One region of the Phosphitispora fastidiosa genome, then DNA from elsewhere that is predicted to be linked to it. Evidence: riboswitches for the same ligand, from Rfam matches in the RefSeq annotation. Region 1 holds a riboswitch; each other region holds the start of a gene.
What was found. Region 1 has a riboswitch for cyclic di-GMP ahead of Ga0451573_RS10240 (methyl-accepting chemotaxis protein). Riboswitches for the same ligand answer to the same signal wherever they lie in the genome.
Positions count from the first base shown of each region.

Region 1 (10,449 bases):
CATCAGAAAGGCAGGGGGCGCAGTTATGCTGCACAACTGTGGCGGCGCTCCATACTTTGAGGAACAGATGAAGTGGCTCGAACCGGTAGGTATTTCGCATGCATACCCGGCTGCCGGGTGCAAGACCTGGGAAGAGCACGCAGCCATATGGGGCAAGAAGGTGATGCACATAGGAGCTATGGATCCTTCCAAGATAGGCATGGTTTGGAGTGAAGAACAGGTAATGGACAATTGCCGGTACTTTATTGACACCTTTGACGGCTGCAACGGAGGGTTTATCCTGGCTCCGGGTTGTGAGTTCCCGCCTAATGGCACCTTACTCAATTTAATTGCTATGTGTAAAGCAGCCAAAGCCTATGGAACTAACAAATAGAACCGGCTTCCAGAGAATGCTATCCGGGGGGGAATTAAATGAAAATCAAAATTATCAGTGGTTTTTTGGGGGCAGGTAAAACCACCTGCATCAAAAATGTACTTAAAAAAGCCGCTGGGAACATGGCTGTCATTGTAAATGAATTTGGCGATGTAGGGATTGATGCTGAAGCCATCAGCAAGGGCGATGTTATAGACATGGTAGAACTGCCCAGCGGGTGTATTTGCTGTACCCTGGCTAATGACCTGGTGGCAGCTGTCAAAGAAATCAAAACCAAATATAATCCGGAGCGCCTGATTATAGAGCCTTCCGGTCTGGCTGTGCCCTCAGGCATTCTGGAGGTGCTTGAACCTATCAGTAAAGAGTATGGGCTGGAAATTGAAGCTATAATAGGTATTGTAGATGCCGACAGTTTCCTCTCAAATGTGCATTCTGGTCTGTTTGGGGACTTTTATACAGACCAGTTGGCCAACTCTGATATTATCCTGATTAATAAATCCGACCTGGTGAATGAAAACACTATTAAATTGATTGAGGAAGAACTGCGCAAGTATAATTCCCATGCCATCCTGCTGAATACGGTAAACTGTGAAACAGAGCTGCCGGATTTTATCAGGGAACACGGCACTGAATTTCTGCACCTTCATTTTGACCATGACTTCGATTCACTGGCTATAACTTCAGAAAGTGAATACGCACCGGAGCTGATGAAAGAATTAATGGAGGAAATGAAGGCAGGTAAGTATGGCAATATCTACAGGGCAAAGGGCATTTATAGAGCGGTTGGCGGCAGATATTCTAAAATGGATTATGTACAGGGTAATTATACTTTGGAGGATTTTCCTGAAACAGCAGACAGTAAGCTGATTTTTATTGGCAAGGACTTTAACCGCCAAGCCTTAAAGTTGAAACTGGGTGACTGCGGGCAATAAGAAAATTGAAGAAACGATTTAAGTAGTTAGGCCTGAAAAGGTCTAACTACTTTTAGGACGAATGCACTAAGTTTCACTAAGCAGGCTGCTCACAATCAGCAAAGGTTCAAAAACTGTGAACCACCGAATAAACCATTCGCCATGCGAAAACGACCATTCAACCACAAAAAACAACCGTTAGCAGAAAATGGTGCACGGTAATGTGGTATAGATATTTATAATTTGAACCAAGAGATTAAGGAATGGTGAATATTAAGTAAACCGTATCAACCAATAAATAGCAAACATGTGATATAAGTGCTGCGAAGGTTAGTTTTGCTAATGCATCTGATGCATATAGAGAACTAAGGTTTATTATAAGTAAAAATTAGAAGCGGGTCCTGGGGGAATATAAAAACCGTTTCTAATTTTTTAAAAATAAAGTAAGTATTTGATGAATTAAAATGAGTCAATAACAGAATACGGTTAACGGAAGAAATATTAGCAAATTTTTAAATAAGGAGCTTGATAGATGATGACTAAGGCTGTGGAACACCGGATTGAAGATTTTACTATTAAGGAAGAACCGTTTTATATGCCCCTGGGTGATGAAATAACTATCTTTGAACAGGCCTATCAGAGCAAGCTGCCGGTAATGCTGAAGGGACCGACGGGCTGCGGCAAGACCAGGTTTCTGGAACACATGGCTTTTCGGCTGCAAAGGCCTCTGATTACAATAGCTTGTCATGAGGATCTGACCACAAGTGACCTGGTGGGGAGATATCTTTTAAAGGGTGCGGAAACGGTTTGGAATGACGGGCCGTTAACAACAGCGGTGAAGACAGGGGCCATCTGTTACCTTGATGAGGTAGTGGAGGCCCGTAAGGATACCACTGTTGTAATTCACCCGCTGACTGATAACCGGAGGGTACTGCCCATCGAAAAGAAGGGTGAGATATTGACAGCCCCTGATGATTTTATGCTGGTTGTTTCATATAACCCCGGATACCAGACCTTCCTAAAAGACCTCAAGCAGAGTACCAAACAAAGATTTATTGCCATGGATTTCGATTATCCAACCGCTGACTTGGAAAAACAGGTAGTAGTCAAAGAATCGGGAGTCAGTGAAGATATAGCGGAAAAACTCATTGAACTGGCCCATAAAATAAGAAACCTGAAAAACCGTGGTCTTGAAGAAGGTGTGAGTACGAGGCTGTTGATATATGCGGGTCAGTTAATAAGTGAACGGATTGACGTAATGAATGCCGTACGGGTGGCGATGATTAAGCCTATTACTGATGATGAGGCTATGCAGGTAAGTCTTGAAGAGATTGCTCTTTCAATATTCAGTTAGGTGGTGGTCCAATGGTATGGGTCGGGAATGCTGAAATAAATGATTCGATGCTAAAATCTCTAAAAGACGATGAACGAGAAAGCCTTATGGAATACCTGACCGGGCTGCCGGAAGAACGGGTAGGGCTGATAATCAAAACAGGTGAGGTTTTTCATAAATCCAGTACAGTTAATGGTATTTGGTTCTGGAGAATTGTTCCCGAGGTAGGCCGGGAGGTTCCGGCTGATGTATTTGAGGTGTGGCTTAAGGAAGGGCTGCGAATTTCCCGTGGTGAATGGGAATGTGCCCTGTCATTCCTAAAGGCCAGCCCTGAGGTTGCCGGTCGAACCGGTCCGGATGTATTCGCTGACTGGACAGGTGTAGGCCGGGAGCTATTAAGGTATAGCAGCCGTGAAGCAAACTGGTATTTCAAGAACAGTGAGTACATCTTAGGGCTGCTTAATGAAGAGAAGCAAAGGCTTCTGATTAAGTGGACCTCCCAGATAATCGTAAAGTCCTGGCAGGCAGCAGTGGCCGCTTTAAAGGTGTGGCCCGAAATTGCAGGCGCTTTGGATATGGAAGAGATGGCACAACTCCTGAAAACAGGTTACCGGCTGGCAGGTGAATTGCCTGATGATGCCGGGGAATTCTTTCTGGCAGCCCCCATGTTTATCCGGCATGCCGGAATTGACCATCTGGACCGGTGGGCGGAGGCCGCATACCTGCTAAAAGAATGCAGGCGCGGCGTGACCGGTAAGTATTTTGCAGCATCTCCGGCTGTTGCTGAAACAGCCAAAAAAGCGCCCGGTCTAACGGGGTTATTTGAGAAATGGGCCTTATTAGGACGACGGGCAGCCCTGGCAGACAGCAGGGCCGGTGAGGCTTTTTTTGAAGTGACTCCCCAGGCGCTGAAAAATCTCAGCTGGGATGAGCTGGAAGCCTGGGTTGACCTGATACTTCAGGTCAGCACTGACCACAGCGGAGCAGGTGCCTGTGATTTTATCCTGAACACGCCGGAACTGCTGCAGCAGCTTGATGCAGGTGAACTGGCCGACTGGGTCAGGTACGGGCTGGAGACTATAGAGCAAGACAAACGGCTGGCTTATTTCGCACTCAAGTCCCAGGAAAGCCGGGATGCAGTATCAAGGCTGCGGAGCGGTTTGTTTCTGGAAGCAATCAGAAAGGTCCTGTTAATATATTTTGAGGGTCTCACCGGGGAACAGGTGATTATCAGAAATACCTCAGACCTTCCCGGGAAAATTCACGAAGATGACCGCTTATTCGGCACCCTGGATACCAGGAGAATATACCTCCCTGATATGCTCAGGAGCTATGATGAGGAGCGGGAAAACCTCAGGTTGTATCGGGTAATGCTGATGCACCTGACATCACATAGGACCTTTGGGACCCTGGACCTGACGCCTGAGGAGATGTGGGAACTTGCCCAAAACAGGAAGTTGGGCCAACTGTTTGAATATATTGAGGATAACCGGGTCGATTACCTGGCAATGCAGCATTACCCCGGTCTGAGCCGGGATATGGGGATAGTGACTGATAAGAACAACGTGGCGGATAGCGCAGGTTATCTTGACCTTGAAAAACTTCTGGTTACTCCAGAGGTCAAAGCGGATATGGAGGGCTTCCGGGAAAATGTCGTCGAAAACGGCGCCAGCGCGGCAGAATCCTTATCCCTGGCCCGCAGGATGCTGCTGGTTTTGGAGACTCAGCAGCTGGATTACCTGATAGATGGGCCGAAAAACCATATTTTCCGTGGGCGGCTCAGGTATGACCTGATATATACATCAATGAAGCTTGACGCGGAAATCGGGGGGCAGGCTTCTCCAGCCAATGAGATTGTTCCTGATTTGCCGGGTGAATTTTACCCCAAACTGAAAAAGCTGCTCCAAAAGTATCATGAGGATGAGGAAAATCCCTACCGGATGACAGCCTATTACGATGAGTGGGACCGCACCCTCAATGACTATAAAAAAGACTGGTGCCGGGTGCGGGAGATTGTGCTGAAACCCAGCACCGGCAGGTTTGTTACCCGGGCGCTAGAGGAACACCGGGGGATGATAAATACCCTGAAACGTTATTTTGGTATGCTCAGACCTGACCGGGTGCAGAAATACGGGCGCCGTGAAGACGGTGAAGACATCGATATAGATGCAGTGATTGAGGCAATGGTGGAAATAAAGGCCGGAGTGGCTCCTGAGACCGGTTTTTATATCCGCAGGGATAAGCGGGAACGGGATGTGGCTGTTGGTTTCCTGCTGGATCTGAGTTATTCCACAGAGGAAGTGATTTCCCAGACGGGCAAGACCCTTCTGGATGTGGAGACCGAGTCGGTTGTTGTAATGGCCGAAGCCCTGGAGGTCCTGGGAGACAAGTATGCCATCTATGGATTTAACAGTGACAGCCGGGACAAGGTGAACTTTTATGTGGTCAAGGATTTTGAGGAACCTTATACAGTAGAGGTGAAGCAGCGGTATGGGGGTCTCAAGAGTTACGGCATGACCCGCCTGGCAGCAGCAACCAGACATGCGGTAAGCAAAATGCAGGAAGTTCGCTCAGCCATAAAAATTCTCATCATTCTCAGTGATGGGCGGCCCTTTGACTTTGACTACACCAGCGGCATGACCAAGGATTATGAGCCGCTCTATCCGGAAAGTGACACCAGGATGGCTCTCAGGGAAGCCAAGATGAAGGGTGTCAACCCCTTTTGTATTACTGTAGACACCAAAGGCCAGGAATATATGGACTTTATTTTCGGCAACGTAAATTACATCATCATTGATGATGTAAATGCTCTTCCTACTAAACTCACTGAAACCTATAAGAATCTTACCACTTAGCTGGCTCCCGGAAATGACCGGAAAGAGTATATGGTGAGCTATTGTACCGATTTTCCGCACTGCCGCCTATGAGTCTAAGCTGCCATTCTCCGGCAACAAGGCAGCGTCCCCGAACTCGATGGCTTATTGGGATTTTCTCATAAGTTGGCCGCCTCTCGTTTTGGCGAGCTAAAACTTCCCGGCGGCCTTCGCCATCTTCGGACATGCGGGGACTCCCTGCCTTGTTGCCTGTGCTTTGCAGCAAGACTCATAACGGCGGCAGTGCAAGGAAAATCTTATACAAAATCTCACCATAGACCTCGGCCATTTCCGGAGCCAACGATAGAGGAAATAACTAAAGGTTTAAGGTTAGAAGCCTTGGACATAAAGGAAAATAAGGGAGTGATAAATATGGCAGACTTGGAAAAACTCCGGGATCTGGAGGATTATGCCCTGGAACTGGGCGCTTACCGGGCTAAACTGCTGGCAGCAGCAGATGTTGTTATTGACGACAGGGTCAGGCTGAAGTGTCATGTACCGGTCTGTGAGGACTATAACAGACACCTGCTGTGTCCGCCTCACACCATTCCTGTGGAGAAATTCAAATCACTTTGTGCTCAGTATTCCGCCGCTTTACTGGTTCAGGTTAAGAGCAGCGGTTATGATAAGGCAGACCTTGTTGCAGCTGAGAAAGATCTACATTCTGTCATTAATAAGGTAGAAGGGAGGGCATTGACAAAGGGAAACTATCTGGCTACAGGATATATTGCATCATCGTGCAAGCTGTGTCCGGAATGTGTGGGTTATCATTCCGGTGAGCCGTGCCGGCATCCATATCAGGCGCGGCCCAGTATCGAGTCAATGGGGGTTGATATTTTCAAAACAGCCGAAAATGCAGGAATGGGTTTTAATCTGGGTTTATCTTCAGAGGTTGTCTATTGTGGTTTAGTGTTATTGGATTAATTTTGTATAGTAAGCGAATCTCAAACTGGGTTGCAATAACAAATTATTGGAGGGATATTAATGGTTGTTAAACAGTTTAAAGAAGAAATGACAGGTTTGGAGAGGGCGCTGGCTGCCCTGTCATATAAGAAGCCGGACAGAGTGCCTGTGGCTTCACTGGTTTGCGGAGCATCAAGGAGAATTCTTGGGGTGACTTATGACAAGTGGGCAACTGATTCCGAACTTTGCGCAGAGTCAATGTTACAGGCTCACGCACTAATGGACTTTGATATCTTCGTGACCCTGGTAGACCTGTCTGTGGAAGCGGAATCTTTTGGCCAGCCCTGTATATACCCAATGGAGAGTACTCCCTACTCTGACCCCAACCATCCCATTCTAAAGTCCCATGAAGATTACCATAAAATTGAAACCGTTAACCTGAGGGAAACCGGACGGACCAAAATGGTAATTGATGTGGTCAACAGGATCGCTAAGGCTAAGGGTAAAGAGTGCGGGGTCTGTGGCTTCGTTTATGCCCCGCTGGGCGTACTTGGCGCTATGAGAGGCCATGAGAGGATGTTTATTGACTGTATCAAGCACAGGGAAGATTTGATTGCCGCCTGTGAGGCCATTACGCCTGCACTGATTGATTACGCTGTTGCCCAGGTAGAGGCAGGCGCTCATGCAATTGTAATGGATACCCTCTATGCCTCAGCAACCATTATGAGCCCCAAGATGTGGGAAGCCATTGAAGCTCCCTTCACCAAGCGGATTGCCGATGCCGTTAAAGCAGCCGGAGGCGCGCTGGTACTGCACAACTGCGGCGGCGGCATTTATTTCGACGTGCAGCAGAAATATACCGACCCTGTGGCCATCTCCCATGCTTACCCGGCTGCTGACTGCAAGTCGTGGGAAGAGCATGCCGCCAAGTGGGGCAAGAAGATCGTTTCAATTGGTTCCATGGATCCCGCAAAAGTGGGTATGACCCTTGATCCGCAGGGTGTAATGGAATATACCCGTGAGTTCATTGAATACTTTAAAGATTGTGATGGCGGCTTCATCCTTTCAACAGGCTGCGAGTTCCCACCAAATGGTTCCCTGCTGAATGCAATAGCCATTATGGATGCTGCCAAAGCATATGGTTCATACCGCTAAAAGAAGTACAGGTAAAGCATTGTTATAGGTATATAAGTTAACGTAAAAGCGACGAAAGACAACCTGTAAATATGCCCAAAAGGCGGGGGGTGGAACCTTGAAGATAAAAATAATCAGTGGATTTTTAGGGGCCGGAAAAACAACCTGCATAAGAAATGTTTTGAAAAAAGCCGATGGGAACATGGCTGTGATAGTAAATGAATTCGGTGACATCGGGATTGATGCAGAGGCTGTCAACAAAGGCAATGTGGTTGATATGGTGGAACTCCCCAGTGGATGTATCTGCTGTACCCTGGCCAAAGACCTGGTGTCGGCAGTCAAGGAAATTAAAACCAAGTTCAACCCGGATCGTTTGGTTATAGAACCTTCCGGACTGGCAGTCCCATCGGGGATACTGGAAGCTCTGGAACCGATTAAGGAAAAGTATGAGCTTGAATTTGAAGCAATTATCGGTATCGTGGATGCTGACGGTTTCCTGTCCAATATACACTCTGGCTTGTTCGGTGATTTTTATACAGACCAGCTTGCCAATTCAGACATTATCCTGATTAACAAAGCCGACCTGGTAAATGAAAAAACAATTAAAGCAATTGAGGAAGAGCTGCGGAAATACAATTCCCATGCCATTATCCTGACAACGGTTAATTGTGAAACTGATTTGCCTGACTTTATCAGGGAACATGGCACCGAATACCTGCACCTGCATTTTGACCATGACTTTGACTCAGTGGCCATAACTACAGATGAGGCCTTTGATCATAATCTGCTGGTTGAGATTATGGAAGAAATGAAGGCAGGGAAATATGGCGTTATTTACCGGGCCAAAGGGATATATAAAAAAAACGGCGGCGGCTTCGAGAAAATGGATTATGTCCAGGGGAATTATGATTTTGAAGAATTCCCAGAGGCTGAAGAAAGCAAGCTTATCTTTATCGGAAAAGATTTTGACCGGGATGCTCTGAAAGAAAAGTTAATAATTAATTGAAGGAGGAGACAAAAATGGCAGACAAGAAAGCAGAATTATGGGAAGCGTTAAAGCAGGGAGTTATTGATTACGATGAGGATGCAGTAAAAGAAGCGGCTCAGGCTGTAGTTGACGAAGGTCTCGACGCTTATGACGCAGTATTTGACGGTCTCGTGGAAGGTATGAACGAAGTTGGCAGGCTGTACGAAGAGCAGGAGTATTTCGTTCCTGAAATGCTGATGTGTGCAGATGCTCTGTATGCCGGCCTCGATATCCTGAAGCCCCATATCATACAAAAAGAAGGCGGTATTAAAGGCGCCGTAGTAATGGGAGTTGTTCAGGGCGACGTTCATGACATCGGTAAAAACATCGTTAAGATGATGTTTGACGTAGCCGGTTTTGATGTTCATGACCTCGGTCGTGACGTTCCTATGGACAAGTTTGTTGAAGAGCAGCTGAAAACCGATTCCGAGCTGGTTCTTCTCTCAGCTATGATGACAACTACCATGGTTGGTATGAAAGACATTATCGCCAAGATTAAGGAAAAGAACCCCAATTGCAAAATCATGATTGGTGGAGCTCCTGTATCTGAGGATCTGGCTGACAAGTGGGGCGCTGACGGCTTTGCCAAGGATGCCAACAATGCCCTGAAAGATGCCCTGAACATGGTTAAGGCGCTGAAAGACCTGCAGCAGTAATTTTCTCAGTGCAGTCATTGAAAAATGTTATCCGTAAAACCATAAATCAATAATAAGACAAGGGTAAACCCGTTGAAAGACGGGGGCACAAAGCTATGGGTCTAAGGTAATTTTACTATGACTGCCAGGCTGCCGGATTTGGATAAAACCGTTTCGGGATGCCGGAACGGTTTTATCCAATTTGTCCGATAGGAGTCTAATCTCCTCTTACATAAGAATTCTGCTGATGGGGTATGGGAATTTCTATTACGGGAGGGTTAAAGGTTGGGAAAACAAGCCTATAAACTTAACTTTTTAGAAAACCTGGGCCTTGAGGGCCACGTATTCACCCAGGTAAGCTTTAACCTCAAATACATATTTCCTGCAATTTATGCTTCTTTACTGGTTTTCCTGGTGCCTGCGGTATTGTATCAGGATAAGTGGAATTCTTTGAGCACAGTTATGCTGGTTGTTTCCCTGGCAGGTCTGGCAATTAATGTTGTTATTGGCAGTAAAGTAAATATTCTGAAGAAGTTTTCCGGCATCCTTCATCCAATATGGGCTTATGCTACCATTATTGCCTTTGGAATGGTTTCACGTCTGAATAGTGTGGATTGGATGCTGGCAGCCGGTTTTGTTGTTTTTGGCATAATTTATTGGTGGATTCCCAGCGCCGGTATGTCAAATGCTATCCGTTCCATATTAAATGGTGTTATTCTGGCCAATTCCGGTGACACGGGGGCTCGTATCTGCCTCAGAGTAAAACGGAAAGATGAAATCGGGATGCTGGCGGAAAACTTAAACTCCTTCTTTGAGGAACGGCAGAATTTTATCAAAATGCTGCAGGAGAATGCGTCACAGCTGGCTGAGACCAGCACGGAGCTGGAAAGAATATCAGAAACCGGCTCTGCCTCATTCCGGCAAATCGCCGTTGCCATTGATCAGGTAGCTAAAGGGTCAACAGAGCAGGCTAAGACTATCAATGAGGCTGTTGGGGTTATGGAACAGGTGGGCCTGTCTATTGAGCAGATTGCTTCCGGGGCGCAGGAACAGAGCAATAATGTGGTCAAAACCACTGAGATGGTAAATGAAATGACAGCCAAAATGGACAGAATGGCTGCAGGCATGCAAATTGTCAGGGAGGTTTCGCAGCAAAACGGAAACCTGGCTCAAAATGGCGGGACGTCAATGAACAAAACAGTTGAAGGGATGAACAGAGTCAGGACTGCCGTCTTGGAGACTGCACAAAACCTGAACCAG
Region 1 is NZ_JAHHUL010000009.1:114,842-125,290, forward strand. It holds gene Ga0451573_RS10200 (uroporphyrinogen decarboxylase family protein) at 1-373, shown strand, start outside; gene Ga0451573_RS10205 (CobW family GTP-binding protein) at 412-1,305, shown strand; gene Ga0451573_RS10210 (CbbQ/NirQ/NorQ/GpvN family protein) at 1,817-2,638, shown strand; gene Ga0451573_RS10215 (nitric oxide reductase activation protein NorD) at 2,650-5,472, shown strand; gene Ga0451573_RS10220 (DUF2284 domain-containing protein) at 5,863-6,414, shown strand; gene Ga0451573_RS10225 (uroporphyrinogen decarboxylase family protein) at 6,475-7,548, shown strand; gene Ga0451573_RS10230 (CobW family GTP-binding protein) at 7,646-8,533, shown strand; gene Ga0451573_RS10235 (cobalamin B12-binding domain-containing protein) at 8,548-9,210, shown strand; cyclic di-GMP riboswitch class I at 9,263-9,347, shown strand; gene Ga0451573_RS10240 (methyl-accepting chemotaxis protein) at 9,475-10,449, shown strand, end outside.

Region 2 (10,449 bases), on a different contig from region 1:
TGTTTTCAGGATATATTCCCGCTGTCAGATCAGCAAAAGCCCCCAGTTTAACCAGTTCTACAGTGTCGCTAAGCAAACGTTTAATACGATTAACATGTGTTGGGATTATCTGCTGCACGGGAATATCAGTTTTTAGGGCCAGGTCGAACAGTAAGGCCAGACCCCGTTTCCCTTCACCGATATGGGCATGCACAATCCCTGGTTTTTTACCCAGCAGTCCGCCAATCCTGGCTTCAGCAGCTACCTTCACCAGCATTTCCAGGGTTGGCTGTGATGAGCGATGGTCGGAGATTGCGATTTCACCAACACCGAGGACCTTGTCAATCAGGACCAGGTCAGACCTTACGGAGCCGGTCAGGGTCCGGGTTGGGATTTCATAGGCGCCGGTAAAGATGTAGGCTGAGAGTCCCTCCTGTTCCAGGGCGCGAGCCTTTGCCAGCAATTCGGCCACACTTCTGGTTATTCCGTCAGCTCCTAAGAGCCCCACAACCGTGGTTATTCCTGCTGTTGTCAGTCTGCTGACAGTTATTTCGGGAGTTCTGGTTACGGGTCCGCCTTCACCGCCTCCTCCGGCTATGTGAACATGTTGGTCGATGAAGCCGGGAACCACAAAATAATCTGTGGCGTCTACTTCTTCAATCTCAGGGATACCGGTAATTTTTCCAATATCATTGTTTACCAGAGCAATTTTTTCGCCGGCCATCAGAATGTCGCTTTTGCCAAGGTATTCAGGAGCATAGAGTTCGCCGTTTAGTATTAGCTTAAACAGATTTATCACCACCACAGATATTTTTTACAATGAATATAAAAAAAATGTAGCATTAAAAGTAAGATTTTAGTAAAATTGATACATATAGTAATTGTTAATGGGGCTGGCGAACATGAGAAACAAGACTAATCTGCTTCCAAGGCGGTACTTCCGCATTCCTTTTGACCGCCCGGTGGATTTTACGATTCTAAAATACAAACGCCGTTATATAACTCATTTGAGCGCCAAACACGGTCCAGGTAAGGGCCATGATTTGGGTGAGGACGGCATGAGCTTTATATCCCAATACAGCCTTCCTGAAGATATTGTGGTCAGGGTAGTATTTGAACTTCCGGGATATGGCGACCATCACATTCTTGCCAGGGTTATCCGTAATACACAGATTGATTCCGGGTATCTTACCGCAGTTCAGTTTTTAAATCTTCATGGTCCCAGAAAGGATAAACTGAGAAATTATATCGCCAGGCAGACTAAGGAGAGTTATAAGTTCCTAAAATTTTTTAAATAAACAGGGTGGCAGGATGTCGGTTAGATATCTGCCGCCCTTATGTTTCCAGGTCTGGAGGTTTTGTTAATGCATCAAATAAACGTGTTTTCTGAGGCTGTCAGGCTTTTTGCAGCAGCAGATCCGTTTGAAATGGCTGCAAAAGCAGGGGCTGTATATAAAGAGTCGGAAAAAGTGATTCACCTTAAATATCTCGGTTATGATGTTACCATAGAGTATCCTTCCGGAAAGATGCGATGGGCCTACCGGGAAACACCTGTAATCAATGACCAGGTACTTATTTTACAGTACCTGCAGCAGTCCTGTGGGGTTCTGCCACGGGGAAAATGGGTTTCCTTCATGCAACTTCCGGATGGACCGCACCATCATGCACCGTTTGTGGCAGAAGCCATCAAACCATTAGCTGACACATTTGGCCGGGGTGGCCACAATCTCGATATGTTTAGAGCTGTGACCGCAAAGTTTTCAGCGCAATCAATTGACATGGCCGACTGCGGGGCAGTGATTCCGGTTTTTTCAAAACTGCCGCTGGCAGTCTGCATCTGGACCGGTGATGACGAATTTGAAGCCAATGCCAACATCCTATTTGACAGCACAGCCCCACTTCACCTGACTACAGCAGCATTATGGGTAATGGGTGCTGAGGTTTCCAGAAAACTGAGGCATACTAATGGACAACAATATATTTAAACCGGAGGGAACATATGAAAGTAACTGCTGAATATATACCTTGTTACCTGAAAAGTTGAATAAACTTAATGAAAAGGGCAGCCAGTCCGGCTGCCATAAGAGGGCCGACGGGAATTCCCCGGAACATAACTATACCGATAATTCCCCCGACAACGAGGCCTACCATAAGTTCAGGGTCCAATTTGAGCATGTTCAGACCCTGACCGTTCATATAGGTAGCTAACGCGCCACCCAGTATCGCCGCAACTCCGGTGACACTTGTAAAGCTGCCGGCGATTTCCGCCGGAGATATTTTACCTGTAGCAAAAGGGACCAGTACCGAAATCATCAAAAACATTAACCCTAACTCGAGACCGCGCCTTTCGAGAAGAGGGAAAAGTGAATACAGCCGGGTCAGTTTAATTATCAGCAGAATACACGAAGCTGTGGCCAATACACTGGACTTTCCCAGGATTCCTATTATTATCAGTGATAAAAGAATAGTCTCACCCCACATGAGAAGGAACCTCCCTAAGTAACATAAAAAGTCCGGTAACTGTTTCCTTATACAATATGACACATTTTAAATTTATGCCATTAATTTAGTAATAGTACAGCTAAGGGCAGGTGCGGTAGCATTTAGGGATAATATGTAATTGCCAGGGGGTGAGCACACTGTTTCCAAAATTCTTAAAGCTGTTCTGCCGATTTTAGTATTCGGGTTCAATATGCAGCGCTATCGGCTGGGTTAATCGTATTGTATTATTCTTGAAAATCGGCACAACCCTGAATTTGTTTTCCTGCAGACAATATTCAATATCTTCTGTGCAGCCAAGGTTCTGGAGGTTAACTCCGCTCCTGGTTGTTGACAATATCTGTTTAAGGTTATTCCTGAAATACAGATACAGGTAATAAAAGGTTCGGGCCAATTCACCAAATCTGATATCAGGCATCTGCTTCTTAAGGATGGAAACATGATATCCTGCGGCCAGCACATCTTCGAGAGCTATGTTGCCCTGTGAGCCGGCACACACAATAATGATATCCTTCTGATATCCTAAGGCACGTGAACAAACAGCATTGACATTTAAAAAGCTGCCAATGAGGACATGCTTTGCGGGCTTACAGTGTCTGATGGCTTTAGTCCCGTTTGTAGTTGTCAGAATAATAGTCCTATTCTTTACCAGCGATTCCTGAAATTCCAGCGGTGAGTTGCCTGTCTCAAAATCCTTGCATTTGGACCCGCGTATTTCCCCGGCAATCAGGACATTTTCCGGATGGTTTTTTTCCAGAATGGTTTTTGCTTCCTGCGGGGTCAGGGCAGGGATAATTTCGGTACAACCATTAGCCAGTGCGGTAACGATGGTGCTGCTGCACCTGAAGATATCTAAAACTATGACAGTTTTGCCATAGATTTTCTGAGCCCTTACTTCCTTCAGCGTGGGAATAATATCAACATTCATAACGTTCACACCATGGCCAGGGGTATTTGTCTGCATAGGATGTCTTTTAAAGTATCACTCCGCAGACCAACCCGCAGGGCTTCAAGAGCCAGAACCTCCCCCGGAGGGATATTGCCGAGATTTACATTGGGTCCGAAGGTTCTGATAAGCTCTAATTGCTGATTTTTAAGCGGGGCCTCCCAGATAATCCCTGGAATGTCTCTGAGATGACGAGCAAGATTTCTGAAAAATTCATCTCGAATCTCACCGTTTTTATCAAAGATGCCGATTCCTTTTCCTGACTCTCTGGCCTCCAGAATCACCTGATCAGCTCCTGCTCTCAGGTCACTGCTCACCTGGGACACAATTTCTTCAACCCCGGAACTTTCCACGGGCGATTTTTTACCAACCTCACTGAGTACGTGATATCCCATATCTTTTGCCTGCATTATTATGTTTGTTCTCTCATCAGGGGTTAAACTGATGGTTCCGTCGGAAACTTCAATGGCTGAGAACCCGAGCTCGCGGCATTTAACAAGGAAACCTGCAATTTGCTGCTGGATTGACGCGATTTCCAGAAATGTTCCCCCGGGGTAGACATGAATTCCCCATGATCTGATTAGGGAAACCTTATCTCTGAGTATTTGACCGGGATACAGGGCAGAAGTACCAAAAGCCAGTTTTATATAATCAATACACTCTCCCGCAACTGACAGCAATTCTGCAGTCTCAGATAACCCTAAGCCCTTGTCCATGACCATTGTTAAGCCTATTGCCCTGGGTTTTGATAACCTGGCTTTATCAGGGAATGCTATGGTCCCTTCCCATGGGTTCACCAAACCAAATCCGGCCACAGCTTTCATCTCCTTCCTCTTTATGGATGGTAAATCTATTACAATTGTATTGTATTCACCGGGCTTTTTTAAGGTTACCTAAAAAATGATGTTATTGTTCACCTGTAATTACAGTGGCAATAACATCATTTTATCTATAAATTATTTAGTTTTCTTGTCAGATTGGCTTTCCTTTTCTGGCTTCGGATTATCCGGGCTTTTATTAAGCGGTTTTCTTGTTACCAGTTGTCCGATAGAGTTTCGGAAGGTTACGGTATCAAAGAGTGTCTGCCCGATTTTCCTTACCGCAGATGGGTGCTCCGCTTCAGAAGATTTCTGATTTTCCGGGGTTTTGACCGGGAGGGCTATTACACAAAGTATTCCAACAGCTAAGGCTGCACCTGCACCGGACCAGAACATCACATATCTGCCGAATCTGTCAAGGAGCCCGAAAAGCGGGGGGCCTGCAGCTACGCCAAAAAATCTTATTCCTCCATAGAGAGATGTGATCATTCCCCGTTCATCTGTGGAGGCAGAACTGGTGATCAGGGTATTCAAACAGGGTAAAATCAGCCCTACACCGATTCCGGTAACAGACATCACCGCAATGTTTAACCATGGGTTTTCAAAAAAAGGCAGTACACCCAGAGTGAGAGTAATAATGCCTAAACCGGTAATTATCAGTTTTTTCATAAGGGAGACCTTTTTTTTGATAAGACTTCCTGCAGCCAGGGATGTTGTACTCATTGCAAGTACCGGTCCTGCCAGGGCGAAGCCCTTTTTTACCCCAAACAGTTTCAGAGATGCTTCCAGGTAGTCTGATAGGTAAAACAGCAAGCCAAACAGCAGCAGCAAGGCCAGAGACCCGGTAATAAATGCTGTAATCAAAAAGGCGGCCTTGTTTTTAAACAACGTAAGTACTGACTTTAAATACTGGCGGATACTCTGTTGTTTATTGCCTGATGCAGGTTCTTTTACCAAAAACCATACCGCAACCGCGATAGGAACGGTAAGGACGGGGAACAGGAAAAAAGTGGCGAACCAGGCAACTATTGCGATAAGTGAACCCAAAATAGGGCTGACGACCTTCCCCAGACCATTGGAAGCCTCAATATATCCCAGAGCCTTACTCCTTTCCTTTGAGGTGAAGATGTCTCCCACCAAGGCCATGGCAACAGGAGCCGTTCCGGCAGCGCCAATACCCTGGACAATTCTGCCGGCGATAATCAGCCAATAACACCTTTCCATACAAAGTGCGGCAATGCCGGCGATCAGACCGCCAATTCCATAAATCAGCAAAGACGGGGCGATGACTTTTTTTCTCCCCAGGCGATCTGATAAAAACCCGGCAAAGGGAATTGCCAAACCTGCCGGAATTGAAAACATAGAGATTACCAAACTCGTTTGAAACTGTGTAATCCCAAGCTGTTTCTGCATTTCAGGAAGCACCGGAATTAACATTGAATTTCCAAGTACCATGATAAAAGGCACTGCCCCTAGAGCCGCAAGGATTGGTATGGTTTTTGCCTTCAATTTCCACTTCTCCTTTCATCTGCAAGACTATTTTCCCAACAATCCAGTCTTCGTATTCCAAAAGAAAAAACCCGGGTTAGGAGACCAAATGTCTAATTAATATCAGCGCTGCATAAATAAAACATATATTCTTAATCTGCGGAGGGGAAAATGTTTTTTGTAAAAGATAAAATTGTTTTCGGAATGGCCATGATGCGGATATTATCTTGTCTGATTGAACTCACGGCTGCACTGCTTTTTATTAAATTTGACAGCATTCAGACTGCCCTTAAAATTAATGCAATCCTGGCATTAATCGGTCCTACTATAATGGCAGTGGTCATGGCAATTGGCCTGAGCGGCCTCAGTGGCAGGATTTCTCCTGTTAAATTCGGGATAATACTTGCCGGGGTAATCCTGATATTTTTTGGAGTTTCCAGAGAGCACTAAGTTTCAAACCCGTGAAGATATGAACAAAAAGTAAACAAACCTTTAACAGGCTGTAAAATGTACCTATGTCCGGATGGCGACGGTATTAAATGGGCAAAACCTTTCGTATTCATAATTAAGAAAATCCTATATCAAAGAAAACCCAATAAAAATCTGCAGGGGCAAACCCGGTGAAAGCCGGGGACGCAAAGCTATGGGTCTAAGGCATTTTGCCACGACTGCCAGGCTGCCAGAGAACGTTTCAAATGCTGCCCTTCAGAGAAGAGATTTACAGTGAAGGGTTTTCTGTTGGGAAACTTGGAGAGGAGGGATAACAGGCAGCTCAATTGAGTTTGAACCAATAATTAATTTGGGAGGGATATTAGTGAGAAAAAATAAAATAATAGCAGTTTTGATGATTAGCGTATTTATCCTGATGACTGCGACAACCGGCGCCGTTGCCAAAAAGAGTATTGTTGATTTTAAGGATATGGATCAGGCAAAATGGGCGCAAAAACATGTCTATAAAATGAAGGCGCAGAATGTTATCATGGGTTATCCTGACGGTTCTTTCCAGCCTAACAAACCCGTCACCCATGCAGAAGCTGTTGTCTTAACCCTGAGGGCAGCCGGACTCGAAGAAGAAGTGGCAGATTTAGATTCAGCTTCAGTGGTGCTGCCTTACAAAGATGCTGATAAGATTCCTGAGTGGGCGAAAAAACATGTAGCCTATGCTTATGAAAACGGTTTCCTGGAAGAATCAATTTCGGGCAATTTTCAGTCAAACAAGGCAGCCAGCAGAGAATGGGTTGTAAAACTTATTATAAATGCACTGGGCTTGGAGGAAGATGCCGCTGAGATGCAAAATGTGCTGCTGCCCTTCAAGGATGCTGCTGAAATTTCTGATACAGGCTTTATAGCCTCGGCAATGAAAAACAATATTATCAACGGTTTCCCTGACAAAACATTCAAGCCCAATAAACCTGTTACCAGAGCTGAGTTAGCAGTTATGCTGGGATCCTCAACAGATGAACTTCCCATCCCGGGGCAGATAAAGACTTACATTGACGGTACTGTAGTTGAAGTCTCCACTGATGACACAACTGTAGAAGACTCTATTACTGAGACAATCTACTGCCAGGGCACCATTACCCTTGATATAGGCGACGAAGATGAAGACGAAGATGAAGACGAAGATGAAGACGAAGATGAAGACGAAGATGAAGATGAAGATGAAGACGAAGATGAGGATGAAGATGAAGACGAAGATGAGGATGAAGATGAGGATGAGGATGAGGATGAAGAATCCGGAACAGTTACATATCCTGTCTCTGAAGATGCGCTGATATATGTTTACAACCAGGAAGCCGAACTCAGTGATGTGGCAGTCGGTGTAACCGCCAAACTTGTAGTTGACAAAAACGGTGTTGCTGTTTACATCGAGGTGGCTCCGGTAACTGTAAAAGGCATTGTCTATGCTGTTGATGCAGATGATAATAAGATAGAGATTGTGGAAAAAACCTGGGGTCAGGAAAAGGAACGTAACAGAAACGCAAACAAGTTAATGGGCTCTCTGAAAAATACCAAAAAATCAGGTGAACAGCCCAAAGAACAGGAACAGGAAAAAAACATTACTGAAACAATTGCCATTACGGCAGTTCCTGTTGAATACTCAGTCACAGATGATGCAGCTATTACCTTAAACGGTGATAATGCTGAGCTTGAGGATTTGGAGGCAGGGGATATCGTTATCCTGACTCTGAATGATGACAATGAGGTAACAACCATAAAGGCCTATTCAATGCCAACCCAAACAATTGTTCAGGATGATGAAAATAATGATGAAGACGAAAACGATGAAGATGATGAAGATGAAGACGACAATGATGATGATGACGATGACGTATCAGCCAATGTAAATATTCAGAATGATAATGGTAAAAAAGGCTACAAACAAAAAATGTAATTCTTAAGGTAAGTTTCCGTTAAAAACCCCCGCTCAGGGGTTTTTTTTTATACTTCAGGAAGGTATATTCTTATTATTTTGACCGGTATCATTGACAAATAGTGCTTTGAAGTATATTATATGAGTAAGTACATATATCAATAGACACTCATGTTGATAAATCCTAGTAAAAGGCAGGTGATATAATGGGTGTGGAGGCTATTGACAGGATTGCAAAATTCCTCAAGATATTAGCTGACGCTAACCGTTTAAGGATAATATCGGCAATCGGGAAAACAGAGTGTTCGGTTTCCGGAATAATGAATGATACCGGACTACCCCAGACACTAGTGTCTTTTCACCTCAGGATATTGCGTGAAGCCGGACTTGTTGAAACTGAACGGAAGGGAGCTTTTATTTATTACCGGCTGAAAGATCACGGCCTGATAGATTTGCTTTCTGCCTGTGAGACCTATACCTCGGAAGGTGATAATAATTTTGACGGACCACAAATATTTTGCTCTTGTCCGTCATGGTTCTTTAAGAAAACTTAAAAAGATTATAAATTTGAAGGAGGGATTTAATGTGATGATGGGCATGATGGGTAAAATGGGTCCGATGGCTGGCGCTGGCTTTAATCCTTCAGAGATGTGCCGCCAGATGACTTCATCTGTAACCAAAGCAGCCGAAATGGGAAGTTATGCAACTCCCGAAGTGAGGGCTTTATTTGAAGACTGGGTTACCGAAGCAGAAAAGGATGTTCTGAATTTTATTAAAGCAAATAAACAGGCTGCTCCGTCTGCAATTGCGGATCAATTAAAGATTAGTGAGAACAGTGTCATATTTTTTATCAGCAGGCTGGCACAGCAGCAGAAAATCAGAATCACAGGCATAGAAATTTGTGATCCGCCGCCTGAAAATGAAATTCAAAAGCAATCTCTAGGGACAGAGCCAGAGCAGAATAACCAGTCCGGCGGCGGAGGCTGAGGCTAGAAATAATCTGTTTTGGATAAACAGAATGAGCATCAAACTAAGTCATCTAATTTAAAGTTTTTAATTTGTCTTCCAGCCATAGATGCATTAATTGAGCTTCCACCATATTGGAACTGGCTATTTCGGCAATGAACTGGTTCCTTATTTCAGAATCATTCTCCAGTTTGGTGACAAAATCGTTATACCCCTGGTGGGATTTCTTTTCAATAAAACTGTAGGCTTTAATAACCTCACGATCACTGGCAGCATTTACGGTAATACCAAACAGTTGTCCGATGATATCGCCGCTTTCCACAATAATTGATGGTTTTCCACCCATGTTTAAAATAACGGCTGTTACTTTATTTATGTGCTCTTTTTCAATTTCCATAAACCTTCTGAAGGTTCTGCGGGTATCCTTGTCACGATGATTCAGGAAGTTTTCATACATACCCAGGTGGCCATGCTCCAGTGTCAGGATCTTATTTAATTCCCTGATAAGTTCTTTATCTTTCATATTGCTGAATCCTCCTTTTATTCAGGTATGTCCGGCGAATATGCCATTGAAAGCCCCAAGCCTTTAGCAATAAGTTCATCCAGGGCAAATAGGTCATCCTTATTAACCTGGGCGGCAGATGTCTTCCCCAATGCCCGGACGCCCTCTACAAGTTCTTCCTTACAAGATTTAAGATACTTTGCCAGACTTTGGGCTCCTGATGCCACATCAAAATCAACGGCATATTTTCCATCATACCAGACGATTTGAGTTGGCGGCTCGAAAGGCAAAGCCTTTAATACCTGGGTATGTGACATCGCAAACAAAGAAATGCCGCCAATATATGCGGCGTCTGCACCTAAGGCCAGTACCTTCAGGATATCTCCAGGGGTTTGTATTTTCCCTGATGCAATTAATGACACTTTGTTACTTAACCCATTTTTTCGTAAAAATTCTGCAGCCCGGTTAACGGCAAATACGGTGGGTACTCCGAAGTCGTCCTGCAAGATTGGAGCCGAGCCCTTGGTAGCTGCTTCAGCGCCGTCTATTGTAACGAAATCAATACCACCGTTAACCAGCCACCTGAGATCGCTTTCAAGATGCTTACCGGCGCCTATCTTGGCGCCAATAGGAATATCACCGGCAATACTTTTCAGCTTGCGGACAAGCCGGGGGATTTCAGATGGGTGTTCAATTTCGGCATGACGTGCATGGAGCACAGCATCTTTGCCCAATCCCACTCCAAATCCTTTTTGCAGCTTCAAATCAAAGAAACCTATGTTGTTTTTGTGACCTGTACCTGCGGTTGCCCCCTGTCCGAACTGGATTTCTACAGCATCTGCCTGTCGAATAGTTTTATCGGATTTATTCCAGCTGC
Region 2 is NZ_JAHHUL010000001.1:40,699-51,147, forward strand. It holds gene iadA (beta-aspartyl-peptidase) at 1-778, opposite strand, end outside; gene Ga0451573_RS00245 (PilZ domain-containing protein) at 882-1,277, shown strand; gene Ga0451573_RS00250 (DUF3786 domain-containing protein) at 1,344-1,964, shown strand; gene Ga0451573_RS00255 (DUF441 domain-containing protein) at 2,008-2,460, opposite strand; gene Ga0451573_RS00260 (2-phosphosulfolactate phosphatase) at 2,654-3,406, opposite strand; gene comA (phosphosulfolactate synthase) at 3,412-4,248, opposite strand; gene Ga0451573_RS00270 (MFS transporter) at 4,381-5,751, opposite strand; gene Ga0451573_RS00275 (YqhV family protein) at 5,902-6,180, shown strand; cyclic di-GMP riboswitch class I at 6,331-6,414, shown strand; gene Ga0451573_RS00280 (S-layer homology domain-containing protein) at 6,545-8,125, shown strand; gene Ga0451573_RS00285 (ArsR/SmtB family transcription factor) at 8,311-8,658, shown strand; gene Ga0451573_RS00290 (helix-turn-helix domain-containing protein) at 8,690-9,091, shown strand; gene Ga0451573_RS00295 (ferritin family protein) at 9,144-9,593, opposite strand; gene Ga0451573_RS00300 (FMN-binding glutamate synthase family protein) at 9,611-10,449, opposite strand, start outside.
Region 2: it holds a riboswitch for cyclic di-GMP, as region 1 does, so the genes downstream of both, Ga0451573_RS00280 (S-layer homology domain-containing protein) here and Ga0451573_RS10240 (methyl-accepting chemotaxis protein) in region 1, are expected to answer to the same signal.

Region 3 (10,449 bases), on a different contig from region 1:
AGGTTAACAGGTATAATAATTCTAGTATTTTATTACAGGAAGGCCGAATAAACATGAGAATCAGGGAAGTGGGAGAATTTGGGCTGATTAATATCCTTGTCAAAAAAATACTGCCGCACTCCGGCAGGGTGGTAAAGGGAATCGGTGATGATACTGCCGTGATGAGACAGGAACCCGGCAGGTTTTTGCTGATGACAACAGATATGCTGGTAGAGGATATTCATTTCAGCTTGAAATACTTTTCCCTGAAGGCGGTGGGCTGGAAGGCTATGGCTGTTAATGTCAGTGATATTGCGGCTATGGGCGGGGTGCCCGGCTTTGCGGCTGTATCTGTCAGTATTCCTCCAGATTGGGAGGTTGAACAGGTCGAAGAACTGTACTCCGGCTTGATTGACTGTTCCAGAGAATACGGAATCGACATTGTTGGCGGTGATACTGTAAGTTCAACCAAAGGACTGACCGTTAACGTGGCCCTCACCGGTTATGTTGAACCTGACCGGGTGGTCTACCGTTCCGGCGCTTCTCCGGGAGATATAATTATGGTTACCGGCCCTCTGGGCAGCTCGGCAGCCGGCTTGTATGTCCTTAACAAACCTCTGCCTGAGGATATGCCGGGGATGAAACCAGGGATGAACCGCGAAAGCGAAGTCATCAGCGCCCACCTTTATCCCAGGGCACGTCTCCGGGAAGGCCGGATTTTGGGCGGCTCGGGGTGCATAAGTGCCATGAATGACATCAGTGACGGGCTGGCCAGTGAAGTTCTGGAAATATGCCTGGCCAGCAGTACCGGCTGCGAGCTGTATGAAGCATCCCTCCCTATTACGGAAGCGGTATCTGCGGTGGCTGAAGGAGCAGGGGTATCCCCCTCCCAGTGGGCGTTATACGGAGGGGAGGATTTTGAGCTGGTTTTTACTGTGAAGCCGGACCGCCTGGACTCAGTAACCTCTGCGCTTAAGGAGGCCGGCGCTTTTCCCTGTGAGGTTGGCCGGATTGCCGAGCCGGGGCGGGGCTGCCTGCTGGTTGATACCGGAGGCCGGCGCAGAGAGATGAAACCCCGGGGATATAACCATTTCGGAGAATAGCAGAATCACCGGGTGTTATAATATAACGGGTGTCATAATAACCACAGGCGAAGCATGTTTTGCCGGAGGAGATTACCGGATGAGGGTGTTTAGTGATTCAACGGAAAAAACAATTACCATAGGTCAGAGCCTGGGCAGGATGCTCGGGGCAGGGAGCGTAGTCTGCCTGGAAGGTGACCTGGGTGCGGGAAAGACTCATTTTGCCAAGGGCATTGCCCTTGGCCTTGATATCAGTGAGCATGTTACCAGCCCGACATTTACCATAATTAACGAATATGAAGGGCGGCTGCCTCTATACCATGTCGATGCTTACAGGCTGGAAGAGGAAGAGGAGGCATATGAGCTGGGGCTGGAAGAATACCTTTTCGGCAGCGGGGTTACTCTGATTGAATGGCCGGAGCGTGTCACCGGTCTTCTTCCGGATGAATACCTAACGGTAAGTATCATCAGGGCTGACAAGGGTGATAATTCCAGGGAACTGGAGTTCCTGCCCTGTGGTCAAAGCTATGTCGATCTGACTGCCGGTCTGTTTGAGGAGTTGAAAAAAATTGTACATATTGGGGATTGACACAGCCACAAGAGTGGCCGGGGCAGCTGTGGCCGGAGATGACAGGCTGGTTTCGGAACGGTTTATTCACAACCTGAAAACACATTCCCAGAACATTATTCCCATGATTCAGCAGGTGCTGGATGATGCCGGCATTAAACCGGCAGAACTGGATGGTATTGCTGTTACCAGCGGCCCGGGGTCATTCACCGGGCTGAGGATTGGGATGGCTGTTGCTAAGACCATGGGCCAGGCGTTGGATATACCTGTTGTGGGAGTTTCTACCCTGAGGGTTTTGGCTTGGAATTACTACCGGGCATCGGGGCTGATTTGCCCTGTTCTTGACGCCAGAAGAAATGAGGTTTACGCAGGAATCTACGGGTCAGGTCCAGAAGGTTTGGAGGAACTGGTAAGACCGGCGGCCATGCCTGTGGAACAGCTTTTGGACGAATTATCGCGATACCGCGAAAATGTTATCTTTTTGGGTGACGGAGTTCCGGTTTACCGGGATACTATCATCACCCGGCTTGGCTCCCGGGCTTTATTCGGGACTATGATTAACAGTTTTCCCAGGGCCGGGGCTGCTGCCGAACTTGGGATGGTTCAGCTGCAGCAGGGCCAGACAGAGGATTATACTTTTATGCAGCCGGTATATCTCCGGAAGTCGGAGGCTGAAACTACCTGGGAGAAAAAACACGGGCAATGATGTGAGGCGAATCAGATGGATAATACGAAAACACCCGTCCGGATTAAGCGGATGTGTAAGGCATACCTTGACGAGGTCGTGGCCATAGAGAATACATCTTTTCCTACGCCATGGTCACGAATGGCATTTTCTCATGAAATTGACAATAATGATTTTGCTTATTATATTGCTGCACTTGCAGGGGATAGGGTCATCGGGTATGCCGGGATGTGGATAATCCTTGATGAAGGGCATGTGACAACACTCGCGGTCCACCCTTCTTACAGGAGGAAGCAGGTCGGGGGAACGCTGCTTTGCGAGCTTTTTAAAGAAGCCCTCTGCAGGGGCTGCCAAAAAATGACTCTTGAAGTCAGGCCATCCAATTTTGCAGCCCTGAGGCTTTATGAAAATACGGGATTTATTTCCCATGGGGTCAGGCACGGTTACTATTCTGATACCGGTGAAGATGCAGTTATCATGTGGAAGAACCTTCGCAAAGATACCTGAAAGGTGTGGTCAAGTGTCGGCAGAGACAATCATACTTGGAATAGAAACATCTTGTGATGAAACATCGGCTGCTGTAATTGCAGATGGCAGCAGAATTATGTCAAGTGTTATTTCATCACAGGTCCCGGTGCATCAGAGATTCGGGGGCGTGGTTCCCGAAATAGCGTCCCGGAAGCATGTGGAACTGATAAACTCGGTAATTCGCCAGAGCTTAGACGAAGCCGGGGTTACTTTTAAGGATCTTACCGCTGTTGCGGTAACTTACGGTCCTGGACTGGTGGGGGCGCTCCTGGTCGGTGTTTCCGCTGCCAAGGCCTTGGCGTACACTCTTGACCTGCCCCTTATCGGGCTGAATCATGTGGAATGCCATATCTATGCTAATTTCCTCACCAGGCCTCCGGAGCTTCCGGTAGTCTGCCTGGTGGTTTCCGGTGGGCACACGGACCTGATCTTTATCCAAGCTCACGGAAGTTATGAACTCATCGGGAGAACCCGGGATGATGCTGCCGGAGAAGCCTTTGACAAGGTGGCCAGGGTCATGGGACTGGGATACCCTGGCGGTCCTCTGATAGACAGGCTGGCAGCCGGGGGAAATCCCGCAGCTATTGATTTCCCCAGGGCTTACCTGGAGAATAACAGTTTTGATTTCAGCTTCAGCGGGCTTAAGTCATCTGTTCTCAATTACCTCAACAAGGCAAAAATGAGAGGTGAAGAGATAGAACAGACTGATCTGGCGGCCAGCTTTCAGGGAGCGGTGGTCGATGTACTTAGCGATAAAACCGTGGCGGCTGCCGTGAAATATGGGGTAAGTACCGTTCTGCTGGCCGGCGGGGTTGCAGCCAATACCGGACTGAGACGGGAATTGACACGAAGGGCCCAATCTTTTGGTATCAGTGTCAGGTATCCGGAACCGGTCTTTTGTACCGACAATGCCGCTATGGTAGCCTGTGCCGGTTATTACAGGTATCTGCGGCGCGAGTTTGCCCCTCTTACTCTCAATGCTGTACCGGGTCTGAAGCTTGGTAAAGATGCCTATTGAACTCAAAAATATATTTTTCAGGGAATCCGGGAACACCTGTTTTGTGGATGAAAAGTACCTGTGGATAATGTGGATAAGTCTGTTGATAACTTGAAAAACGGGGAGTTTTACATGTGTAAAACACTTTCGTCCACAGAGCAGCAGGCCGGTGTGGATTTTGTGGAAAAGTGCCATCAGAATGTATTCTGTAAGGAACAGGAGATGTGGAAAAGGAGGGAATTTATTTGCTGCCGGTGCTTTTTGAATATGGGGCTTTTACTGTCTATGCCTGGGGATTTACCCTGAGCCTGGCAATTCTGCTGGGGACGATGGTTGCTGTAAGACTCGCCCGGGGCATTGGAATGGAACCTGACCGGATACTGGATCTTGTCATTGTTCTTGTTGTGGGCGGAGTGGTTGGCGCCAGACTGTTTTACGTTTTCGTGTATGAGCCTGGAAGATATCTGCAGGAACCCCTCCAGATATTTGCTATCTGGAAGGGCGGACTCGTTTATTATGGGGCTTTGATAGGTGGTTTCATAACCGGAACCTGGTATGTAATCAGAAAAAAGCTTCCTTTCTGGTCCCTGGCTGACCTGGTGTCGCCCCCCCTGGCCCTGGGCTATGGGATAGTACGGCTGGGATGCTTTATGAATGGCTGCTGTTACGGAAAAGAAACCGAGTCGTTTCTGGGGGTCGTCTTCCCGTATATTGAAGGTGCGCCCTGTCCTGACCTGATTGCCCGTTACCCTACTCAGCTTTTTTCTTCAGCTATCGGGTTTTTGCTTTTCGGGGTCTTGATGTTTGTCTGGAAGCGTAAAAAATTTGATGGGCAGGTATTTTTATTATTCCTGATACTTTATGGGATTGGCAGATCAATTGTGGAATCCTTCCGGGAGAACCTGCTGGTATTTGGAAATGTTACGGTATCCCAGTTGGTAAGTGCCATTATTGTTCTGGCTGCAATTGTTTTCTACCGCTTGCGAAGCCAACAGAAACATCATGGAGGGGGAGAATGATAAAACCTCCCGACTACCTGATATATGAATCTGCTTTCAGGGGGAATATTTTGCCGGTAACATCTTTATGTAATGTAAGCTGCATGTTCTGCAGTCACCGACATAACCCCCCGGGCATACAAATATATAAAACAGGACCGCGGTCTCTGGAAGAAGTGGCCCAAACCCTGCAGTTTATCTCACCTGAAGATAAAATAGTTATTGGAGAGTCTGTAACCAGGATTGTGGAAGGCGAACCGTTTACCCATCCGTTGATCCGGCAGATACTCCTGATGATAAGGGAACATTTCCCCGGAACACGTATTCAGATTACTACCAATGGAACTCTCATAGATGCGGAGACAGCCGATTTTCTGGCCGGGCTGGGGGATGTGGAGCTTTATTTATCCCTGAACAGTTCTAACCCGGCGGTGAGAAGACGCCTGATGAATGACTCCATGGCTGAACAGGCCGTGGGTTCAGCGCGCTGCCTGGCCGATGCAGGGGTGCCTTTTCACGGCAGCATTGTGGCCATGCCGCATATAATCGGGTGGGAGGATCTGGGGGAAACAGTATGCTGCCTCGCGGAATATGGCAGTGAGACTATCCGGGTTTTTTTGCCCGGATTCACTAAGAATACCCCGGAAAATCTGAAATTCAAGCCTGAAATGCATGAGGAGCTGGCAGCATATATTGCCTCGGTCAGAGCCCGGGCAGCGGTACCGGTTACCGTGGAGCCGCCTGTAATCAAAAATCTTGAAGCAGTAGTTACAGGGATTATCTCTGGTTCTCCGGCTGACAAAGCAGGCCTTTTGAGAGATGATATCCTCCTTTCTGTTGACGGAACCCGTTGTTTTTCCAGAGTACATGCCTTTAACAGGATTAGAGAGGGAGGACCTGTGAAGGTAGAAATCCAAAGAAACGGCCATACCTTTGGGGCTGATATTAAGAAGAAACAGGGCCAGGCCTCTGGAATTGTAATGGATTATGATATTGCTCCGGAAACGGCTGCTGCCGTAGAATCTATGGCAGCCAGGCATAAGCGTCTAAAACTTATGTGTTCTGTTTTGGGTGAAGCAGTTCTTGGGATGGCATTGGAGAAATCGCCCCAGAGGGGTGTTATTGATATAATTCCGGTGGATAACCTTTTTTTTGGAGGTTCGATTGCAGCCGCCGGGCTGCTAACGGTCGCAGACTTTGTCGCAGCTGCCCAGAGTGTAAGAATTGACTCCGGCAGAGATGTACTGATTGTTCCGGCTGTTGCTTTTGATGTCAGGGGTAAGGATTTGACAGGGAGAAGCTGCCTGGAATTAGAGGAAAAAATCGGCGCTAAAGTTGAAATTCTCTGAAATTTTTCTAATAAAGCAGGAATTTAGTAGGTTTTTGTGGAAATAATTAAAAATTTTTCAGAAATCCAAAGCGGGAATGTGACCATAAAAGTTCAAATAAAGGAGAGGGCATTATGTATAATCCTGAGAATGAAGCTATGCCCCGGGAACAGCTCAGGCAGCTGCAGCTGGAACGTTTGCAGAAAACTGTGCGCCGGGTATATGACAATGTACCGTTTTACAAGGAAAAATTCAAAGATAAGGGAATCGAGCCGGGAGATATTAAAACTCTGGAGGATCTGAAGCTGCTGCCTTTTACTGTTAAGCAGGATCTCAGAGATAATTATCCCTTTGGGCTGTTTGCTGAGCCAATGTCAGAAGTGGTGAGGATTCATGCCTCTTCCGGGACAACCGGTAAACCAACAGTTGTCGGTTATACCCAAAACGATATTAACACATGGTCTGAACTCATTGCCCGCTGTGTGGCCATGGTTGGCGGCAGCAAAGGAGATGTGGTTCAGGTCGCCTATGGTTACGGGTTGTTTACCGGGGGACTGGGCCTGCACTATGGAGCGGAACGGCTGGGCGCGTCCGTTATTCCGATTTCCGGAGGCAATACCAAACGCCAGCTGATGCTGATGGAGGATTTCGGTACCACCATTCTTTGTTGTACCCCGTCATATGCCCTTTTCCTTGGTGAAGAAGCAGGGGATTTTGGGGTAGATCTGGTTAACGGCAAGCTTAAGGCCGGTATTTTCGGCGCTGAGCCATGGTCAGAGAAAATGCGGGATCAACTCGAAAAGAATCTGGGAATCAAGGCATACAACATTTATGGTCTGAGTGAGATTATGGGGCCGGGTGTTTCCATGGAATGTGAATGCCAGTGCGGGATGCATGTTATGGAAGACTATTTTATCCCTGAAGTTATCGATCCACAGACAGGAGAATCCCTGCCTTATGGCTCCAAAGGGGAGATTGTTTTTACCACCATTACTAAGGAGGCATTCCCTCTCCTGAGATACAGAACCAGGGACATATCTGTTCTGACTGAGGAAAAATGCGAATGTGGCCGTACTTTTGTGAGAATGGACCGGGTGATGGGACGTACCGATGACATGTTGATTATACGCGGTGTGAATGTATTTCCCTCACAAATTGAAAGTGTGCTGCTTAATTTCGGGGAAACCGAACCCCATTACCTGCTGGTTGTTGACAGGCAGGGTACTCTTGATACTCTTGAAGTACTTGTGGAAGTTTCGGAAAAGATGTTCTCTGATGAGGTACGTAAAATGGAAGAGCTTGAAAGGAAGCTGGGCCACGAAATAGCCAGTCTTCTTGGTATATCTGCCAAGATCAAGCTGGTGGAACCAAAGACGATTCCACGGAGCGAAGGCAAGGCAAAACGTGTCATTGATAATAGGGAATTATAAAGAAGAATTGTGACCACCGAACTATAAGGAGGGAAAACGATTGAAAGTACAACAGATTTCTGTTTTTCTTGAAAACAAGTCCGGAAGGCTGGCTGAACTAACAGAGGTGCTGGGTCAGGCAGGAATAAATATCAGGGCCTTGTCCATTGCAGATACATCTGATTTTGGTATTTTGAGGCTTATTGTTAATAAGCCGGAAGAGGCCTTCAGGATACTAAAAGATGATGGGTTTAGTGTGAGTATTACTGATGTAATTGCTGTGGAAGTTCAGGATGATCCGGGAGGCCTTGCCAGGGTGATGGGCATTTTAAATTCTGCTGGGATAAATATAGAATACCTGTATGCTTTTCTGGAAAAGTCATCAAATGATGCCCTGGTCGTGTTCCGGGTGGAACAGGTAGATGAAGCTGTAGAACTTCTGGCGAAGCACAATGTTAACGTGGTTAAAGGCAGCGAGGTTTATAAACTATAAAATTGAGGGGGTTACCGTGAATTTGGGGTAATGCCCCTTTTTGCATAATTACTGCCTATATACCAAAAAATTTATTGCTAAGGGGGGAATACTATGAGGAAGAACCTGCCGTTTTTAGTTCTCTTTGTTGTGGTGGCAGTGGTTATCGGCGGTTACCTCGGTTACACTTCCCTGAACGAAGAGAAAACTGTAATCCCGGAAAACAGGGATATCAAGGCAGTGCCGCCGCAGATTGCTGATGATGAAAGCGATTCCGGCAATAAGCTCCAAGCCAGTGAAAGAGGGTCGGACTTATCTCCGCAAACTCTTAAGGAAACCGATGTGGAAAATGTGGACCCCAAAGCCGGAGAGATGATTGTCTGGGGAGAGGTCAAAGCCGTGGATATTGATAAACGGATTATTACCATCGACCAGGAAATGGATGACAACAGTGTCAAGATTAGTCCTAATGTTGCGGTGAAAAAGGATGCGGTTGTACGTACCAAAGATGATGTCAGTTCCCTGGAGCGGATTAAAGCCGGGGATATTGTTGGCGCTATTATAACCAGTGACGGGAACGCACGGGCGGTGTTGGTTAATTATTAAAAAGGTATAAAGTTTTTGTCCCGATTCATCGATAAATTAATAAGGGTATTTTACCCTTCCCGACAAAGGCAAACCCGTCGAAAGACGGGGACGCAAAACCACGGGTCTAAAGCAGATTGGCGGTTGGCTGTGAAACCGCTGTGATGCCATGACAGCCGGGTTGCCGGAGAATTGGGTTGGCTCACGGCCTGTCTTCGGCTTTTCGTCCGGAGACAGGCCTTAGTGTTCTCCGGATAGCACACAATTTAAGAGGATGGAGGTGATACTGATGGCTACGTCCACTGTTTTCAGGCATTTGCTGGCAGTATTGTTCGGGGCTTTTGCCTGGTGGTACTATTATACAGTGGAGCCGGTGGTAGATTATCCCACGTGGATGGGAAGTATAATTGCAGCTTTTGTTATCACTCTTATCGTAGTGATTATCTCGGAGAACATAGCACTGGGTCTGGTGATCATTATGGCGGTTTATGTTGTCTTCGGCCCTGGTCTTACTTGGGCGGTAAGCCAGTTCCTGCCTCTATTTGGCGGGGTGGTGGGGGCAAGCGCCATATGGAAAATAGTAATCTAAAAAGGGTAAATTCAGCTTGGACTTAGTCTGAGCTGTTTTTTTATTTACTAAATCTTGTCCTGCTACAGGTTTTCTTTTGAGCCAAATTAAAATATAATATTGGTATGTAATGGTATGCAGCGAGTAATTAAGTCTAATGCAGCAGTAGTTAAGTCTAATGCATCGAGTAGTTAAGTCTAATTTAGAGAGGCGGGTGTTGAGTTGTCTCAGGAATATTCGGACAACATTGATGAACCAGGGGATTCTTCACAAAAGGTATGGGGGTTTCTGAAGGATATTTTACAGATTGTTTTCTTTGCACTTATATTAACCTTTTTTTTACGCACATACGTGATTGAAGCAAGGCTGATTCCGTCAGAGTCAATGCTGCCTACACTCGAAATCGGTGACAGGCTTCTGGTAGACAAGATTGTATTTAAGTTCAGGGAACTGGAGCGGACCGACATTGTTGTCTTTGCGCCCCCTCCGGAGGCGCAGCGGGGAGCGGGTGATGATGACCTGATTAAGCGGGTTGTGGGTTTACCCGGTGATACTGTAGAAGTAAAAGAGAGCCGGGTATTTGTTAATAATAAGCCCCTGGATGAGCCATATATTGCCGAGAGGCTTAATTATACCTATGGGCCTGTTGCCATTCCGGAAGGGTATCTGTTTGTTATGGGGGATAATCGTAATTATAGTTTTGACAGCCATGCATGGGGCTTTTTACCTCTGGAAAATCTCAAAGGAAGGGCGTTTTTCAGGTTTTGGCCCCTGGACAGGTTTGGATTAATTGATGGAGTAAAATCCTAGATATAAAGGAATTTCAATTTTCGTGAGACTTATATATTAATTTAATAAATAGAAAAGGGGTTCTGGGAATGAAAAAACAGCTTAGGAAAGAAATTATTGCGGCCAGGATGGCCCAGACAGATGAAGAGGCTGCCGAAAAGAGCGCGCGGATAGTTAAACAGCTGGAGGAACTGCCAGAGTTTCAAAGCGCCGGATTAATAATGTTTTATCTTGATTTCAGGAAGGAAGTTGCTACCGGGAATTTAATTGCCAAATGCCTGCAGAACGGGAAAAGGGTGGTTGTTCCCATTACTGACACCAAAAATATCAGGCTTATCCCTTCAGAAATAATCAATTATCCGGGGGATCTCACTTCCGGTACCTGGGGCATACTGGAACCAAAACCTGAGTGTGTAAGGCCTGTTGAGCCGACCGAAATAGACTTTGTTGTTGTGCCGGGG
Region 3 is NZ_JAHHUL010000022.1:56,686-67,134, forward strand. It holds gene thiL (thiamine-phosphate kinase) at 54-1,082, shown strand; gene tsaE (tRNA (adenosine(37)-N6)-threonylcarbamoyltransferase complex ATPase subunit type 1 TsaE) at 1,162-1,650, shown strand; gene tsaB (tRNA (adenosine(37)-N6)-threonylcarbamoyltransferase complex dimerization subunit type 1 TsaB) at 1,631-2,335, shown strand; gene rimI (ribosomal protein S18-alanine N-acetyltransferase) at 2,351-2,821, shown strand; gene tsaD (tRNA (adenosine(37)-N6)-threonylcarbamoyltransferase complex transferase subunit TsaD) at 2,835-3,860, shown strand; gene lgt (prolipoprotein diacylglyceryl transferase) at 4,094-4,858, shown strand; gene Ga0451573_RS16705 (DUF512 domain-containing protein) at 4,855-6,186, shown strand; gene Ga0451573_RS16710 (phenylacetate--CoA ligase family protein) at 6,300-7,595, shown strand; gene Ga0451573_RS16715 (ACT domain-containing protein) at 7,636-8,067, shown strand; gene Ga0451573_RS16720 (hypothetical protein) at 8,161-8,652, shown strand; cyclic di-GMP riboswitch class I at 8,710-8,820, shown strand; gene Ga0451573_RS16725 (hypothetical protein) at 8,921-9,220, shown strand; gene lepB (signal peptidase I) at 9,422-10,009, shown strand; gene Ga0451573_RS16735 (5-formyltetrahydrofolate cyclo-ligase) at 10,078-10,449, shown strand, end outside.
Region 3: it holds a riboswitch for cyclic di-GMP, as region 1 does, so the genes downstream of both, Ga0451573_RS16725 (hypothetical protein) here and Ga0451573_RS10240 (methyl-accepting chemotaxis protein) in region 1, are expected to answer to the same signal.